Linked DNA regions of Streptomyces collinus. The protein of the gene in region 1 interacts with the protein of each later gene in a pairwise test. Links are inferred from orthologs where the notes say so. Each region holds a gene or a part of one and is shown on either strand. Other genes may lie near its edges.

Region 1 (7,461 bases):
TGGTGCTCATGCCATCGAGTATCCACCCGACTCAGGGGGGTGGCTCGTGCGCCCCTTCACAAGCTTGGGTGGGGTGTGTGCTATCCTCCGCGGCCCGCGTGATCCATGTCATGGTGACAACCGGGCCGCTTTATGCACCGCGGAGGGTTGTCAATGGCGCGTGAGCTGCCTCTCTGTGCCCGAGGAGCCGCCGTGAGGACCTCCGGAGCGTCACCGCGAGCCTCTTCCCGGACACCTCCATACCACGCTTCTGAACATGTTCAAGGGCCTGTTCAGCCCCCGGACGGGTCAACGGGACCCTTCTCTTCGCCCGGGAGGGCCGAATTCCTTGTGAAGAACTTCACGAACTTTCCCGACGGGCTGTCGCCCGGGGGTCGTCCGGACCCCCCGGGAGACGCTCATTCGTGATCCATGCCTGCTCAGAAGCGGGCTAGGCGACCGACCACGCGATGCCGTCGAGGATGTCGTGCTCGCTCACGACGACCTCCTCAGCACCGATCCGCTCCATGATCGACAGGAGGACGAGGGCGCCCGCCCCGATCACGTCGACCCGGCCCGGGTGCATGGACGGCACGGCCGCGCGCTCGGCGTGGGTGGAGCGCAGCAGCCACTCGGTGATCTCGCGGACCCGGTCGTGGGAGACGCGGGAGTGGTGGATGGCCTGCGAGTCGTACTCGGGCAGCTCCTGGGCGATCGCCGACACGGTCGTCACCGAACCGGCCAGGCCGACCAGCGTGCGCGCCTCGCGCAGCGGGACCGTCTGCTCGGCGAGGTCGAGCGCGGCCTCGATGTCGGCCCGCATCGCCGCGATCTGCTCCGCGGACGGCGGGTCGCTCACCGCCCCGTCCCGGACGAGGTGCCGCTCGGTCATGCGGACACAGCCGATGTCCACCGAGCGGGCCGCGCGGACCCGGTCGTCGCCCACGACGAACTCGGTCGAGCCGCCGCCGATGTCCACCACCAGGTAGGGCTTGGGGAGGTGGTCCCGCCCGGTCAGCTCCTTGGTGGCACCGGTGAAGGAGAACGCGGCCTCCTGGTCCCCGGAGATCACCTCGGGCTCGACGCCCAGGATGTCCAGCACCCCGCGCACGAACTCGTCCCGGTTCTCGGCGTCCCGGGAGGCGGAGGTCGCCACGAACCGCAGCCGCTCCGCCCCGTGCTCCTTGATGATCCCGGCGTACTCGCGGCACGCCGCGAAGGTCCGCTGGAGTGCCTCGGGGGCGAGCCGGCCGGTGCGGTCGACGCCCTGCCCGAGCCGGACGATCGTCATCCGGCGGTCCAGGTCGGTCAGCTCGCCGGTCGCCGGGTCGGCGTCGGCGACCAGGAGGCGGATGGAGTTCGTACCGCAGTCCACGGCGGCGACACGGGTCACTGGGCGTCCTCCTCGACGGGCGTCACGCACGGGCCCTTGCGCCACCACTCGGGCAGCATCGCGATCGCCTCGTCGCCGAGCGGGTTCACCCCGGGGCCGGCGGCCAGCGAGTGGCCCACCAGCACGTGCAGGCACTTCACCCGGTCCGGCATACCGCCCGCGCTCGGGAAGTTCTTCAGCTCCTCGATCTCGTCGCGCCGCCGGATGTAGTCCTCGTGCGCGGCCCGGTACGCCGCCGCCAGCTCCGGGTCCGAGGCCAGCCGCTCGGTCATCTCCTTCATCACCCCGTTGGCCTCCAGCGTGCCGATCGCCGAGGCGGCGCGCGGGCAGGTCAGGTAGTACAGCGTGGGGAACGGCGTCCCGTCCGGCAGCCGCGGGGCCGTCTCGACGACGTCCGGCTGTCCGCACGGGCAGCGGTGGGCGATCGCGCGCAGACCGCGCGGGGGCCGGCCGAGCTGCTGTTTGAAGGCCTCGACGTCCGCGTCGGTGGGCTCGGTGCGCGGGGTGGTCGGCGGGGGCGTTTCCATGACTGTCTTCAGGCTGTCTTTCTCTGATCGCCGGCTGGGAGGTCAGGTCACTGGCCGGAGGCGTCGGACTTGTCGACGCCGTCCCAGACGTTGGAGTACCAAGGGCGGTCCGCCGCCCCCAGGTCGGTGCGCGACTGCTTCGCCGCGTGCGGGTCGATGACGATGAACCCCGTCTCCCCCGGCATGACGTAGTGCAACCGCTTCCGGATCTGCTGCTCTGCGTACGCGTCGTCCTGCCAGCGCGCCTTCAGGTCGCGCAGCCGTTCGACGCGCTCACGGGCCTGCCGCTGTTCGCGCTGGAGGTCGTCGATCTCGGCGCGCTGCGAGACGTACTCCCGCATCGGGTAGGCCAGGGCCACGATCAGCGAGCACATCACCAGGGCGAGCAGCGCGGCCCGGCCGGTCAGCCGCGAGCGGCGGGCCTGGCGCTTGGTCTGGGAGCGGTAGACCCGGGCCGCGGTCTGCTCGCCGAGCAACCGGATCCTGGTCGCGGTGGAGAACCGGTCCCGGTCCTTCACGGCCATCTGTCCGCCTCCCGCTCCACCGTCATACGCGCGTACGTCCCCGGACACGGTACGGGACCGGGTACGGGGACGTACGTACGACGCTGTTACTTACGGCGCGGTCAGCCCTTGAAGCGCGGGAAGGCGCTGCGGCCGGCGTAGACCGCGGCGTCGTCGAGGATCTCCTCGATGCGCAGCAGCTGGTTGTACTTGGCGACGCGCTCGGAGCGGGCCGGGGCGCCGGTCTTGATCTGGCCGCAGTTGGTGGCGACGGCCAGGTCGGCGATGGTGACGTCCTCGGTCTCGCCGGAGCGGTGGGACATCATGCACTTGAAGCCGTTGCGCTGGGCCAGCTCGACGGCGTCCAGGGTCTCGGTCAGCGAACCGATCTGGTTGACCTTGACCAGGAGCGCGTTGGCCGCGCCCTCCTCGATGCCGCGGGCGAGGCGCTCGGGGTTGGTGACGAACAGGTCGTCGCCGACGAGCTGGACCTTGTCACCGAGCTTGGCGGTGATGGTCTTCCAGCCCTCCCAGTCGTCCTCGAACAGCGGGTCCTCGATGGAGACGAGCGGGTACGCGTCGACGAGCTCCGCGTAGTACTCGGTCATCTCGGCCGCCGAGCGCTCCTTGCCCTCGAAGGTGTAGACGCCGTCCTTGTAGAACTCGGACGCGGCGACGTCGAGCGCCAGGGCGATCTGCTCGCCGGGGGTGTAACCGGCTTCCTTGACCGCCTCCAGGATGAGGTCGAGGGCCTCGCGGTTGGAGCCGAGGTTCGGGGCGAAGCCGCCCTCGTCGCCGAGGCCGGTGGCCAGGCCCTTGCTCTTCAGGACCTTCTTCAGCGTGTGGTAGACCTCGGCGCCCCAGCGCAGGGCCTCGGAGAAGGACTCCGCGCCGATCGGGGCGATCATGAACTCCTGGATGTCCACGTTGGAGTCGGCGTGCGAGCCGCCGTTCAGGATGTTCATCATCGGCACCGGCAGCAGGTGCGCGTTGGGGCCGCCCAGGTAGCGGAACAGCGGCAGGTCGCTGGCCTCGGAGGCGGCGTGGGCGACGGCGAGCGAGACGCCGAGGATGGCGTTGGCGCCGAGGGAGCCCTTGTTGTCGGTGGCGTCCAGGTCGAACATCGCCTGGTCGATCAGGCGCTGCTCGGTGGCGTCATAGCCGACCAGCTCCGGGCCGATCTGCTCGATGACCGCGAGGACGGCCTTCTCCACACCCTTGCCGAGGTAGCGGTTCGAGTCGCCGTCGCGGAGCTCGATGGCCTCGAAGGCGCCCGTGGAGGCGCCGGACGGGACGGCGGCACGACCGGTGCTGCCGTCGTCGAGGCCGACCTCGACCTCGACCGTGGGGTTGCCTCGGGAGTCCAGGATTTCCCGGGCTACGACGACGTCGATGGACGGCACGAGCATCTCCTTCTTATGTGACGCGGGTACGCGGGCCGCGTGGGCCCGGCGAGGTGCGGAGCCTCGGTGGCTCGCGACATGAGCCTAACCGGCTCCGGGCGATCGGCCACCGGGTCGCCCACCCCATGGACAGAACCGAGAGTAAATTGTTTCCGAACGGAACAAAGCCGGTTCGCGAAGTCCGGCAGAAAAAACCCCGCTCCGGTGCGTACGGGGGATGACGCGCCGGAGCGGGGAGCTGGTGGGCCCTGGGCGGGCCCGGGTGGGCCGCTGCTTACTTCAGGTGCAGCTGCTGGCCCGGGTAGATGAGGTTGGCATCGTCGATGATGTCCTTGTTCAGCTGGTACAGCTTCTCCCAGCCGCCCTTGACCTTCTCGTCCGCGGCGATCGAGCTCAGGGTGTCACCCGTGACGACCTTGTACTCGCCGTCACCCTTCTTGACCTTCTTGCCGGTCGGGGTGGTGACGGTCTTCTTGGCCGCGGGGCGCTCGTCGGAGCGGGAGGCGGGCTGCTGCTGGGTCTCGCGGGTCTCGGTGCTCTGCTGGCTCTGCGAGGAGCTGCCCGAGTCGCTGGAGGAGCCGCCACCGGTGTAACCGGCGCTCGACAGGCCCTTGCCGCAGACCGGCCAGGCGCCCTTGCCCTGGCTCGCGAGGACCTTCTCGGCGATCTCGATCTGCTGGTCCTTGGTGGCCTGGTCGGCGGTGGAGGCGTACTTGGTGCCGCCGTAGCCGGACCAGGTGGAGGCGGAGAACTGCAGACCGCCGTAGTAGCCGTTGCCGGTGTTGATGGACCAGTTGCCGCCGGACTCGCACTGGGCGACCGCGTCCCACTCGGAGGCGGTGGCGGCGGAGGCGTTGCCGGCCGCCATCAGCGGGGCGGCGACGGCGGCACCGGTGACACCGGCGATGGCGATGACCCGAGAGGCCTTGGACGGACGGCGGTGCGTGCCCTTGCCGGAAAACAGCATGGAGAGATCCCCTCACCGACGCCTGCGAGGTGAGCTGTCGGGTTCGGGCCGGTTGAGTTGCCCGGCCGCGCCCCTCCCGGGACACGGCTTCACCCCAAGCCCTTCCGGCACAACTGTCCGGTCGGGCACCTACCTTGGGTCCCCCGCTCCTGCCTACGGCGCTTGACGCGACGACTGTTCCCGTACGGCCGCTGGCAGGATTCGGCGTTGCGGCAGCCGGGGCTCGCGGTGACGAGCGGTCACGACCGTAGACACGCGATCCACGGAATTTCAAAGACGATCAAGGCTTCTGAGATCTATCTCTCACCGGCCTTATACGGGACATTCAGTACGAAAACGTGACGTGAACTCACCCGGTTTAGGGGTGACTTCGGCCGCGGTTTCCGCACTGCCCGAACAGCTACCGCTCGTCCGCTTCGCCCTCGACCGTGAGCGTCTGACCGGGGTGAATGAGGTCCGGGTCGGCGCCGACCTCGTTCTCGTTGCCCTCGTAGAGCGCGTGCCATCCGCCGCTGACCCGAAGGGCGTCGGCGATGGACCAGAGGCTGTCGCCGATGCCCACGATGTAGGCACCTTCGGACGCGTCGCCGGAACTCTCGTCAGCGGGCGCGGAGTGACGCCCCGTGGACTTCTCCGCGCGGTCGCTCTCGGGCGTGCGGGTTTCGTCGGCACTGGGACCGCGATGACGGCCGGAGCCGGTCTCGGCCGACGCCGAGGAGTCGTCACCCTGCTGCGAGTCGCCCGGCTTGCCGCCCTCGGGAGTGGCCGACGGAGAGCCGTCGGGCTGCTCGCTCTGCGACGTTCCGCCGGATTTACGTGACTTGTCGGTCTTGGCGGTTTCGTCCTTCGAGGACGACGACGCGTCAGGGGACGGGGATGAAGAGGGGCTCTCAGAGGGGGATGAACCCAGCGAATCGAGCAATCCGGGCGAGTCCACCTCACCGGACGATTCGGATGAGTCGGATGATTCCGACCCCTTGTCCTGCTGGAGCCCCGAGAGCAGCCCGCAGGTGCGCCATGCGCCGACCCCCTGGTCGGCGAGGATTCTCTCCGCCACGGCTATCTGCTGGGAGCGGCTGGCCAGATCGGCGCTCGCGGCGTAGTCGAGGCCGCCGTGCTTCTCCCAGTCGTCCTGGGACAACTGCAGGCCGCCGTAGTAGCCGTTGCCGCTGTTCTGGCTCCAGGCGCCGCCGGTCTCGCAGTCCGCGACCCGGTCCCAGGTCGTGCCGTCGGCCGCGCTGGCACCGGAGGCCCCGAGGAGCGGGATCGCGATGGCGGAGCCGGTCACTCCTGCCGCCACGAGGAGAGCCGGAGCCTGACGGGGGCGGCGGTGCCGACCGTTCCCGGAGAGCATACGGAGACCTTTCGCGAGACAGCAGTGACCGTGCGGCGCGATTCCCCGCCGCGTTGATGGGTGAACGTATCGGCAGTCGATCACTTGTCACAAGTTCATGCCGCGCAGATCACGTGAAGATCACAGGTCTGATGTTTCGTCATGTCCGGCCGGTGCGAACTCCACCGGCAGCGTGCGCAGCCCCCGCATGATGAGGCCGCCGCGCCACCGAAGCTCGGCCGGATCCGCCGCGAGCCGGAGGTCCGGGAGGCGGGTGAGCAGGGTGGCGAGCGCGGTCTGGCCCTCCAGGCGGGCGAGCGGGGCACCGAGGCAGTAGTGGATGCCGTGGCCGTACCCGAGGTGCTGGTTGTCGCGGCGGGAGAGGTCCAGCACGTCCGGATCGGCGAACCGCTCCGGGTCCCGGTCCGCGGCGGCCAGGACCACGAGGACGGGGTCGCCGGCCTCGATGTGCTGCCCGCCGAGGGTGAGGGGCTGCGTGGCGAAGCGCCAGGTGGCGAGTTCGACGGGGCCGTCGTAGCGGAGGAGTTCCTCGACGCCGGTCTCCAGCAGGCCGGTCTCCCCCGCGGCGAGGGACGCCTGGAGCCGCGTGCGCTGCCCGGGGTGGGTGAGCAGGGCGTAGGTGCCGTTGCCGATCAGGTTCACGGTCGTCTCGAAACCGGCGAACAGCAGGATGAAGGCCATGGCCGCCGCCTCGTTCTCGGTGAGGTGCTCGCCGTGGTCGGAGGCGCGGATGAGACCGGAGATGAGGTCCTCGCCCGGGGCGGGCTCGGCGGGCAGCGCCTCGCGCTTGCGGTGGATGAGGTCGGCGAGGTAGCCGCGCATCTTCTTCACGGACCGCGCCACGCCGCCCCGCGGCCCACCCTGGTGGCGGATCATCATGCCCGCCCAGTCGCGGAAGTCGTCCTGGTCCTCGCGCGGGACGCCGAGCAGGTCGCAGATGGCGTAGATGGGGAGCGGGAAGGCGAACTCGTGGATCAGGTCGGCGGATCCCTTCCGCGCGAACCCGTCGATGAGGGTGTCGGTGAGCTCCTGCACCCGTGGCGCGAACTCGGCGACCCGGCGCGGGGTGAACGCCTTGGACACCAGCCGGCGCAGCCGGGTGTGGTCCGGCGGGTCGATGTTGAGCAGATGCGTCATCAGCTCCGCCTTGCGCTCCCCGGGGATACCGGTCTTGCCCTTGGCGTGCGCCGGTTCGTCGTGATGCGCGGGATTCTTGGAGAGCCGGCTGTCGGCGAGCGTCTGCTTGGCGTCGGCGTACCGCGTGACCAGCCAGGCCTCCACACCACTGGGGAGCCGCGTCTTGTGGACGGGGCTGTGCTCGCGGAGCCAGGCGTA
Region 2 (7,556 bases), 2.1 Mb from region 1 along the record:
AATGGGCCAGAGCGTGACGCCGTGTTGAACCGGTCCCCCTCGGCCGACCGGAACAGCCGACCAAACTCCTCAACTACCTGGCATCCCCCGACAGCGGTCCCGCCCGGACCGTCCTACCGCCGCAGATCGTGGACAGCATCGAGACGGCGTCCGCGGCCTAACCACTGAAGAAGGTTGCTCAGTGGCCAAGATCGTGAGACGAACTACTCATGGCCACTGCTGAGACGCGACTGATCAGTGCAGGTAGGCGAGGTGCGATTGGTCAGCGGATTCGAGAACCTACACCGGCGCTCTCCCGGGCCGCACCGCCGTCCTCCCGGGCCAGCCGGTGCGGCCACCACACCTTCGGGCCGACGTCCATGAACAGGGACGTCACCAGCACCGAGCGCACGATGAAGGTGTCGATGAGGACGCCGAGGGCGACCGCGAAGCCGATCTCGGCGAAGGCCACCATCGGGAGGGTGCCGAGGGCGGCGAACGTGCCGGCCAGGACCAGGCCCGCCGAGGTGATGACCGCGCCGGTGGCGGCCAGGCCGGTGACCACGCCCGCTCTGGTGCCCTGGCGGGCCGCCTCCTCGCGGATGCGGGTGGTCAGGAAGATGTTGTAGTCGATGCCCAGGGCGACCAGGAACACGAAGACGAACAGCGGGAAGTCGGTCGCCTCGCCCGCGTAGTCGAAGACGTACCGGAACGCGAGCGCGCTGATGCCGAGTGCGGCCGTGAACGACAGGATCACCGTGCCGATCAGCAGCAGCGGGGCGATCAGGGCCCGTAGCAGGACGCAGAGGATCAGCAGGACGACCACCAGCACCAGCGGGATGATCAGCACGTTGTCGTGCGTGGTCGCCTTGTCCATGTCGAGCAGGGCCGCCGTACCGCCGCCCACCTTGGCGTCGGCGTCCGGTACCGCGTGCACGGCGTCCCGCACCCGCTCCACCGTCTGCTTGGCGGCCTCGCTGTCCGCCGGGGCGGTCATGGTGGCCTCGAAGAGGACCTTGCCCTCGAAGGCCGGTTTCGTGCCGGGCGGCAGACCGAGGGACTGGGGGACCACGCCCTGAGTCCCGGCGACCGCGCGGCCCACCTGCACGGCCTGCGCCTGGTTGCTGACGATGACCAGCGGATCACCGCTGCCCGCCGGGAAGTAGCGCGCCGACACCTCCTGGCCGGTGATCGAGTCCGGCTTCCCGGTGAAGGCGTCCGCGTTGCCGATGCCCTCCGCGCGCAGCTGGATCAGGCCGAGGGAGCAGACCGCCAGGGCGAGCGCCGTGACGGCCCAGGTCATGCGCGGGCGGCGGGCGATACGGCGGCCCGTGCGCGCCCAGACGCCGCGCTCGGTCGGTTCGGGGGAACCCAGGTGCGGGATCACCGGCCAGAAGATCCACCGGCCGAAGATCACCAGCAGCGCCGGGAACAGGCTCATCATCGCGAGCAGGGCGACGGCGACACCGATCGCGGCGACCGGGCCCAGGCCGCTGGTCGAGTTCATCTCGGCGGTCAGCAGCACCAGCATGCTCAGGACGACCGTCGCACCCGAGGCGAGCACGGCCGGCCCGGCGCGGTGCAGGGCCAGGGCCATCGCCTCGTGCCGGTCCTCGTGCCGGCGCAACTCCTCCCGGTAGCGGGCGACCAGCAGCAGGGCGTAGTCCGTCCCGGCGCCGAAGACGAGCACCGTGAGGATGCCGGCGCTCTGGCCGTTGACCGTCAGGCCCGCGTGTTCGGCCAGCACGTAGATCAGCGCCTGGGAGGTGAACAGCGCACAGACGACCGCGATCAGGGGGACCAGCAGCAGGGTCAGGCTGCGGTAGGTGATGAGCAGCATGACGATGACGACGGTCATCGCCGCGAACAGCAGCGTCGAGTCGATGCCCTCGAAGGCCTCCGCGAAGTCAGCCGAGGTGCCGCCCGGGCCGGTGATGTGCACGCTCAGCCCGTCCCCGCCGGTACCGACGTCGTCCCGGATGGACTCCACGGCCGGTGAGATCCGCTCCCAGCCCTCCTCGTCCATCATGATCGGCACGAAGACCTGCGCCGCCCGCGGATCGGGCTGCCGGTCGAACACCGGCCCCCGGGTCTGCTCACCGATGATGCCGTGGTCACGCAGCTGCTTGAGCTGCGAGACGTCCTCGGCGATCTCCGCACGGTCCTGCGCCGTCAGGCCGCTGTCCCGCGCGTAGATCACCACCGCCGGGATCTGCTCCGGCCGGAAGTCCTCGGAGATCTCCAGCACCTGCGTGGACTCCGCGGACCCCGGCAGCCAGGACGCGGCGTCGTTGTCCTGGGCATCGGTCAGCTTCATGGCGAACGGCGCGGCGATGAACAGCACGACCACCCAGAAGACCAGCACCAGCCACTTGGCCCGCCGCCCGCAGACGAGATGCGCGACGCCCTGCTGCCCGGTCATGCCAACCCCCTCTGTGGCAGCGCCCCGCCAGGGGCGCTGGGCTGTGACATGTGCGGCTCCGCCGCGTGGGCGCGAGCGACCCGCCACGGCCCGCGGCCGACGTACCACCGTTCCCACCCGGGACCGGTGCCCACAACCCCCGGAGGGCATGGCAGTCTTAGGACATGGCCGCGCAGATCAACCCCAGCATCCTGTCCGCAGACTTCGCCCGCCTCGCGGACGAGGCGAAGGCCGTGGAAGGAGCCGACTGGCTCCACGTCGACGTCATGGACAACCATTTCGTCCCGAACCTCACGCTCGGCGTGCCGGTCGTAGAGTCGCTCGCCCGTGCGACGGACACCCCGCTGGACTGCCACCTGATGATCGAGGCCCCCGATCGCTGGGCGCCCCAGTACGTGGAAGCGGGGGCCGGTTCCGTCACCTTCCACGTCGAGGCCGCCGCTGCTCCCGTCCGGCTCGCCCGTGAGATCCGGGCCAAGGGCGCCCGCGCCTCCATGGCGCTGAAGCCCGCGACCCCCATCGAGCCGTACGAGGACCTGCTCCCCGAGCTCGACATGCTGCTGATCATGACGGTCGAACCGGGCTTCGGGGGACAGGCCTTTCTCGACATCATGCTTCCGAAGATTCGCCGCACCCGCGAGTTGATCAGCAAGCACGGACTGGAGCTCTGGCTCCAGGTCGACGGCGGAGTTTCCGCTTCCACCATCGAGCGGTGCGCGGACGCCGGAGCCGACGTCTTCGTGGCCGGATCGGCGGTCTACGGGGCAAACGACCCGGCAGAAGCGGTACGTGCACTACGCACCCAGGCGGAGGCGACGACGGCGAAGGCCTCCTGGGCCTGCGACCACTGAGCCACAGCAAAGTGAACGGCTCTCATCAGGGCTGATCAACCGCGCCGGATCTGCAAGGATGAACGGCGAATCCAGAGTGTGAACAGCAGTGAGGAGATCGCCGTGTCGGGTATGTCGGCGGGCCGGTCAGCCATGCGGATGGGACCCGCTGAGCTGGTGCAGGCGGCGGCCATGGCCCGCCGCTTCTACCTTGAGGGCAAGTCCAAGATCCAGATCGCGGAGGAGTTCGGCGTCAGCCGCTTCAAGGTGGCCCGGGTCCTGGAGACCGCCCTCGAACGGGACCTCGTACGCATCGAGATCCGTGTGCCTGCGGAGCTGGACGCCGAGCGCTCGGACGCGCTCCGCGCCCGCTACGGCCTCAGGCACGCCGTCGTGGTCGAGTCTCCGGCCGAGGCCGAGGAGACGCCCGACCCCGAGAACCTGGGAGAGGTGGCCGCCGACCTGCTCGGCGAACTGGTCGACGAAGGGGATGTGCTGGGCCTGGCCTGGGGCCGCTCCACCATCCACATGGCGGCGGCGCTCGACCGGCTGCCGCCGTGCACGGTGGTGCAGCTGACGGGCGTGTACGACGCCGGGACCGCCGAACGCGGCTCGGTCGAGGCCGTGCGCCGCGCCGCCCAGGTGGCCGGCGGGGACGCCCACCCCATCTACGCGCCCATGCTGCTGCCCGACGCGGCCACGGCCGCGGCGCTGCGCAACCAGACGGGCATCGCCCGGGCCTTCGAGCACTTCGACAAGGTCACGGTCGCCTGTGTCTCCATCGGGTCCTGGGAGCCGGGCATCTCCACGGTGCACGACATGCTCAGCGACGAGGAGCGGGCGCACTACGCGTCCCTCGGGGTCGCCGCCGAGATGTCGGCCCACCTCTTCGACGCCGAGGGCCGCCGGGTCGGCCGGGACCTGGGCGAGCGGTGCATCACGGTGAAGGCCGACCAGCTCCGCCGGATCCCCGAGGTCGTCGCGATCGCGGGCGGGCAGCGCAAGGGACCGGCGATCGACGCCGTGCTGCGGTCCGGGCTCGTCACCAGTCTCGTGACGGACACGTCGGCCGCGGACTACCTGATGACGGCCGGCCCGGCGCCGAAGTCCGCGCTCAACCGGTCCGACCCGGACGGGGTCTGACAGGTGGCGGGGGAGTCGCGCGCGGTGCCGGACGACCCGGCGGGCCGGATCGTGGTCGTCCTGGACCTGGGCGGGGTCACGGACAAGGCGGCCTTCATGGACCGCTGCGCCCGTGACCTGGCCCTGCCCGACTGGTTCGGCCGCAACTGGGACGCCCTCGCCGACTCCATGGCCGACCCCGCCCTCTGGCCCGAGGGGGCCGGCGAGCGGGGCCTGCTGGTCGTCGTCCAGGGCTGGCGGAGGTACGCGGAGACGCGGCCCGAGGAGTGGCAGGTCGCTGAGGAGATCTTCGCCGAGGCGACGGACCGGGGCCCTGGGCTGTTCGTGACCCTAGGCCTTGGAGAATCCTCCGAGAGCCCCCCTGGCCAGCCTGGATGATCCGCTGGGGGCGGTTCGGGCGTCCGTCATGGGAGAATGAAGTACGTGCTCTTTCCCCCTGGCCGGCCGGTCCGGGGGTCACCTCTGATCGACTGGGATGTGCAGCACGTGCGTTTCCTCAATGACATCCAGCCCGGGTACGACCTGACGTACGACGACGTCTTCATGGTCCCCAGCCGCTCCTCGGTGGGCTCGCGGCAGGCCGTCGACCTCAGCTCCCCGGACGGCACGGGCACCACCATCCCGCTCGTCGTCGCCAACATGACCGCCATCGCCGGCCGCCGCATGGCCGAGACCGTGGCCCGCCGCGGCGGCCTCGTGGTGATACCCCAGGACATCCCGAACGACGTGGTCACCGACGTCGTCTCCTGGGTGAAGAGCCGGCACCTGGTGCTGGACACCCCGATCATCCTGTCCCCGCACCAGACGGTCGCGGACGCGCTGGCCCTGCTGCCCAAGCGCGCGCACAACGCCGGCGTCGTCGTCGACGGGGACCACAAGCCGGTCGGCGTGGTCACCGACGCCGACCTGTCCGGCGTGGACCGCTTCACGCAGCTCGCCGAGGTCATGTCCCGGGACCTGCTGCTCATCGACGCGGACATGGACCCGGGCGAGGCCTTCAACACCCTCGACCACGCCAACCGCCGTTACGCCCCCGCGGTCAACCAGGACGGCACGCTCGCCGGCATCCTGACCCGCAAGGGCGCCCTGCGCGCCACGCTCTACCAGCCGGCCACCGACGCACAGGGCCGGTTGCGCATCGCCGCCGCCGTCGGCATCAACGGCGACGTCGCGGGCAAGGCGCAGGAGCTGCTGGACGCGGGGGTCGACGCGCTCGTCATCGACACGGCGCACGGCCACCAGGAGTCGATGATCAGCGCCCTGAAGCTGGTGCGCGACCTCGACCCGCAGGTGCCGATCGTCGCGGGCAACGTGGTCGCAGCCGCGGGTGTGCGCGACCTGATCGAGGCCGGCGCGGACATCGTCAAGGTCGGTGTCGGCCCCGGCGCCATGTGCACCACGCGCATGATGACCGGCGTCGGCCGGCCGCAGTTCTCCGCCGTCCTGGAATGCGCCGCCGAGGCGAAGAAGTACGGCAAGCACGTGTGGGCCGACGGCGGTGTCCGCCACCCGCGCGACGTCGCCATGGCCCTCGCGGCCGGCGCGTCCAACGTGATGGTCGGCTCGTGGTTCGCGGGCACCTACGAGTCCCCGGGCGACCTCCAGCACGACGCCCAGGGACGGGCGTACAAGGAGTCCTTCGGCATGGCCTCCGCCCGGGCCGTGCGCAACCGCACCTCGGAGGAGTCCGCGTACGACCGCGCCCGCAAGGGGCTGTTCGAGGAGGGGATCTCCACCTCCCGCATGTTCCTCGACCCGGCCCGCCCGGGTGTCGAGGACCTGATCGACTCGATCATCGCGGGCGTCCGCTCCTCCTGCACCTACGCCGGCGCGGGCTCCCTGGAGGAGTTCGCCGAGAAGGCCATCGTCGGCATCCAGAGCGCGGCCGGCTACGCCGAGGGCAAGCCGCTGCACGCCAGCTGGAGCTGACGCGCCCAACGCCCTTGCCTGGAGCCCCCGATGGAAATCGGGGGCTTCGCGCATGCGGACGGCCTGCCGTCGTACGCCATGGAGATCACCGTATGCAGGGCAGCCGATGTCGACGTGCTCGACCGGTGCATCGGCTCCCCGGGGGCCACCTCGTTCCACGCGCGCCGCTTCGAGCGCCAGGAACGGGGTTCGAGTACCTCTCTCGTCGCCTGGCACGGCCGACGGCCCGTCGGTCATACGGAGGTGCGCTGGGGCGGCTGCGACGACGTGACGGTGCGGGCGGTGTGGCCCGGCCCGGCTACCGGGCCGTCGCTCCGTACGTCGGCCGCTGGTCGTTCGAGAACCACGAGGGCGTCCCGCGCGAATGTGTCGAAAACCTGATGTTCCTCGTGAAAGAGCTGCCCTGAGCAAGCCGTGCGCAACGGATGAAATCAGCTGCGCAACGAACCTCCGGCCGACTGCGAGGAACGCAATGATCTTACGGTTGCGCGCAAGGTTGCTGCATTTCACCAGCAACGCCGTTGCTCATAGGCTGTCGCCTCGTACGTGGCGTGGCGGGGACTCCGCTCGGTGGGTCCCTGCTCAAGGGTGCCCGCGGTCCCTGCCGCCCTGACCGGCAGCGAAAAGGAGCCAGCGCGTGCTCGACCAAGGCGCACCCCCGCAGAACCCAGGCCAGACAGCCGACCCCACGCCCCCCGGCATCGGTGCGCGCCTCATGCGCCGCAAGCCGGTGGAACGGCTGGTCGCGGAGGGTGGCCAGGGCGAGGGAGGCTCGCTGCGCCGCACCCTCGGGCTGTGGCAGCTCACCATGATCAGCATCGGTGCCACTCTCGGCACCGGCATCTTCGTCGTCCTCGGCGAGGCCGTCCCCAAGGCGGGCCCGGCCGTCACGCTCTCCTTCGTCATCGCCGGCCTCACCGCCCTGTTCTCGGCCCTGTCCTACGCCGAGCTGGCCGGCTCCATCCCGGTCTCCGGCTCCTCGTACTCGTATGCGTACGCAACGATGGGTGAGCTGGTCGCCTGGATATGCGGCTGGTGCCTGGTCCTGGAGTACGGCGTGTCGGTGGCCGCCGTCGCCGTCGGCTGGGGCGAATACCTCAACGAACTGCTCGACGGCACCATCGGCGTCACCATCCCGGCCGCCCTGTCCGCCCCGCCCGGCGACGGCGGCGTGTTCAACCTGCCGGCGCTGATCGTCGTGCTGCTCGCGATGGCGTTCCTGCTGGGCGGCGCCCGCGAGTCCGCCCGGGCCA

Evidence for each region.
Region 2: the proteins of eno (region 1) and rpe interact in binary tests that used the Escherichia coli proteins (3 or more experiments, as listed by UniProt). The link is inferred for Streptomyces collinus from one-to-one orthologs.

Annotation. Positions count from the first base shown.
Region 1 is NZ_CP133771.1:3,587,240-3,594,700, forward strand. The notes cover bases 1,666-4,523. They hold eno (phosphopyruvate hydratase), read right to left. Parts: upstream 3,806-4,523; coding sequence 2,525-3,805; downstream 1,666-2,524. Other genes in these bases: RFN52_RS16095 (DUF501 domain-containing protein), read right to left, coding at 1,666-1,899; RFN52_RS16100 (FtsB family cell division protein), read right to left, coding at 1,947-2,423; RFN52_RS16110 (LysM peptidoglycan-binding domain-containing protein), read right to left, coding at 4,080-4,523. In the rest of the region: RFN52_RS16085 (NAD(P)/FAD-dependent oxidoreductase), read right to left, coding at 1-10; RFN52_RS16090 (Ppx/GppA phosphatase family protein), read right to left, coding at 431-1,372; more of RFN52_RS16095, read right to left, coding at 1,369-1,665; more of RFN52_RS16110, read right to left, coding at 4,524-4,772; RFN52_RS16115 (LysM peptidoglycan-binding domain-containing protein), read right to left, coding at 5,173-6,126; RFN52_RS16120 (cytochrome P450 family protein), read right to left, coding at 6,247-7,461. UniProt on the Escherichia coli protein: Catalyzes the reversible conversion of 2-phosphoglycerate (2-PG) into phosphoenolpyruvate (PEP). It is essential for the degradation of carbohydrates via glycolysis.
Region 2 is NZ_CP133771.1:1,469,165-1,476,720, reverse strand. Bases 1,456-4,408 are described here. They hold rpe (ribulose-phosphate 3-epimerase), read left to right. Parts: upstream 1,456-2,565; coding sequence 2,566-3,252; downstream 3,253-4,408. Other genes in these bases: RFN52_RS06550 (barstar family protein), read left to right, coding at 4,399-4,408; RFN52_RS06555 (sugar-binding transcriptional regulator), read left to right, coding at 3,331-4,374; RFN52_RS06565 (MMPL family transporter), read right to left, coding at 1,456-2,401. Also shown: more of RFN52_RS06565, read right to left, coding at 263-1,455; more of RFN52_RS06550, read left to right, coding at 4,409-4,752; RFN52_RS06545 (GuaB1 family IMP dehydrogenase-related protein), read left to right, coding at 4,861-6,303; RFN52_RS06540 (amino acid permease), read left to right, coding at 6,941-7,556. UniProt on the Escherichia coli protein: Catalyzes the reversible epimerization of D-ribulose 5-phosphate to D-xylulose 5-phosphate.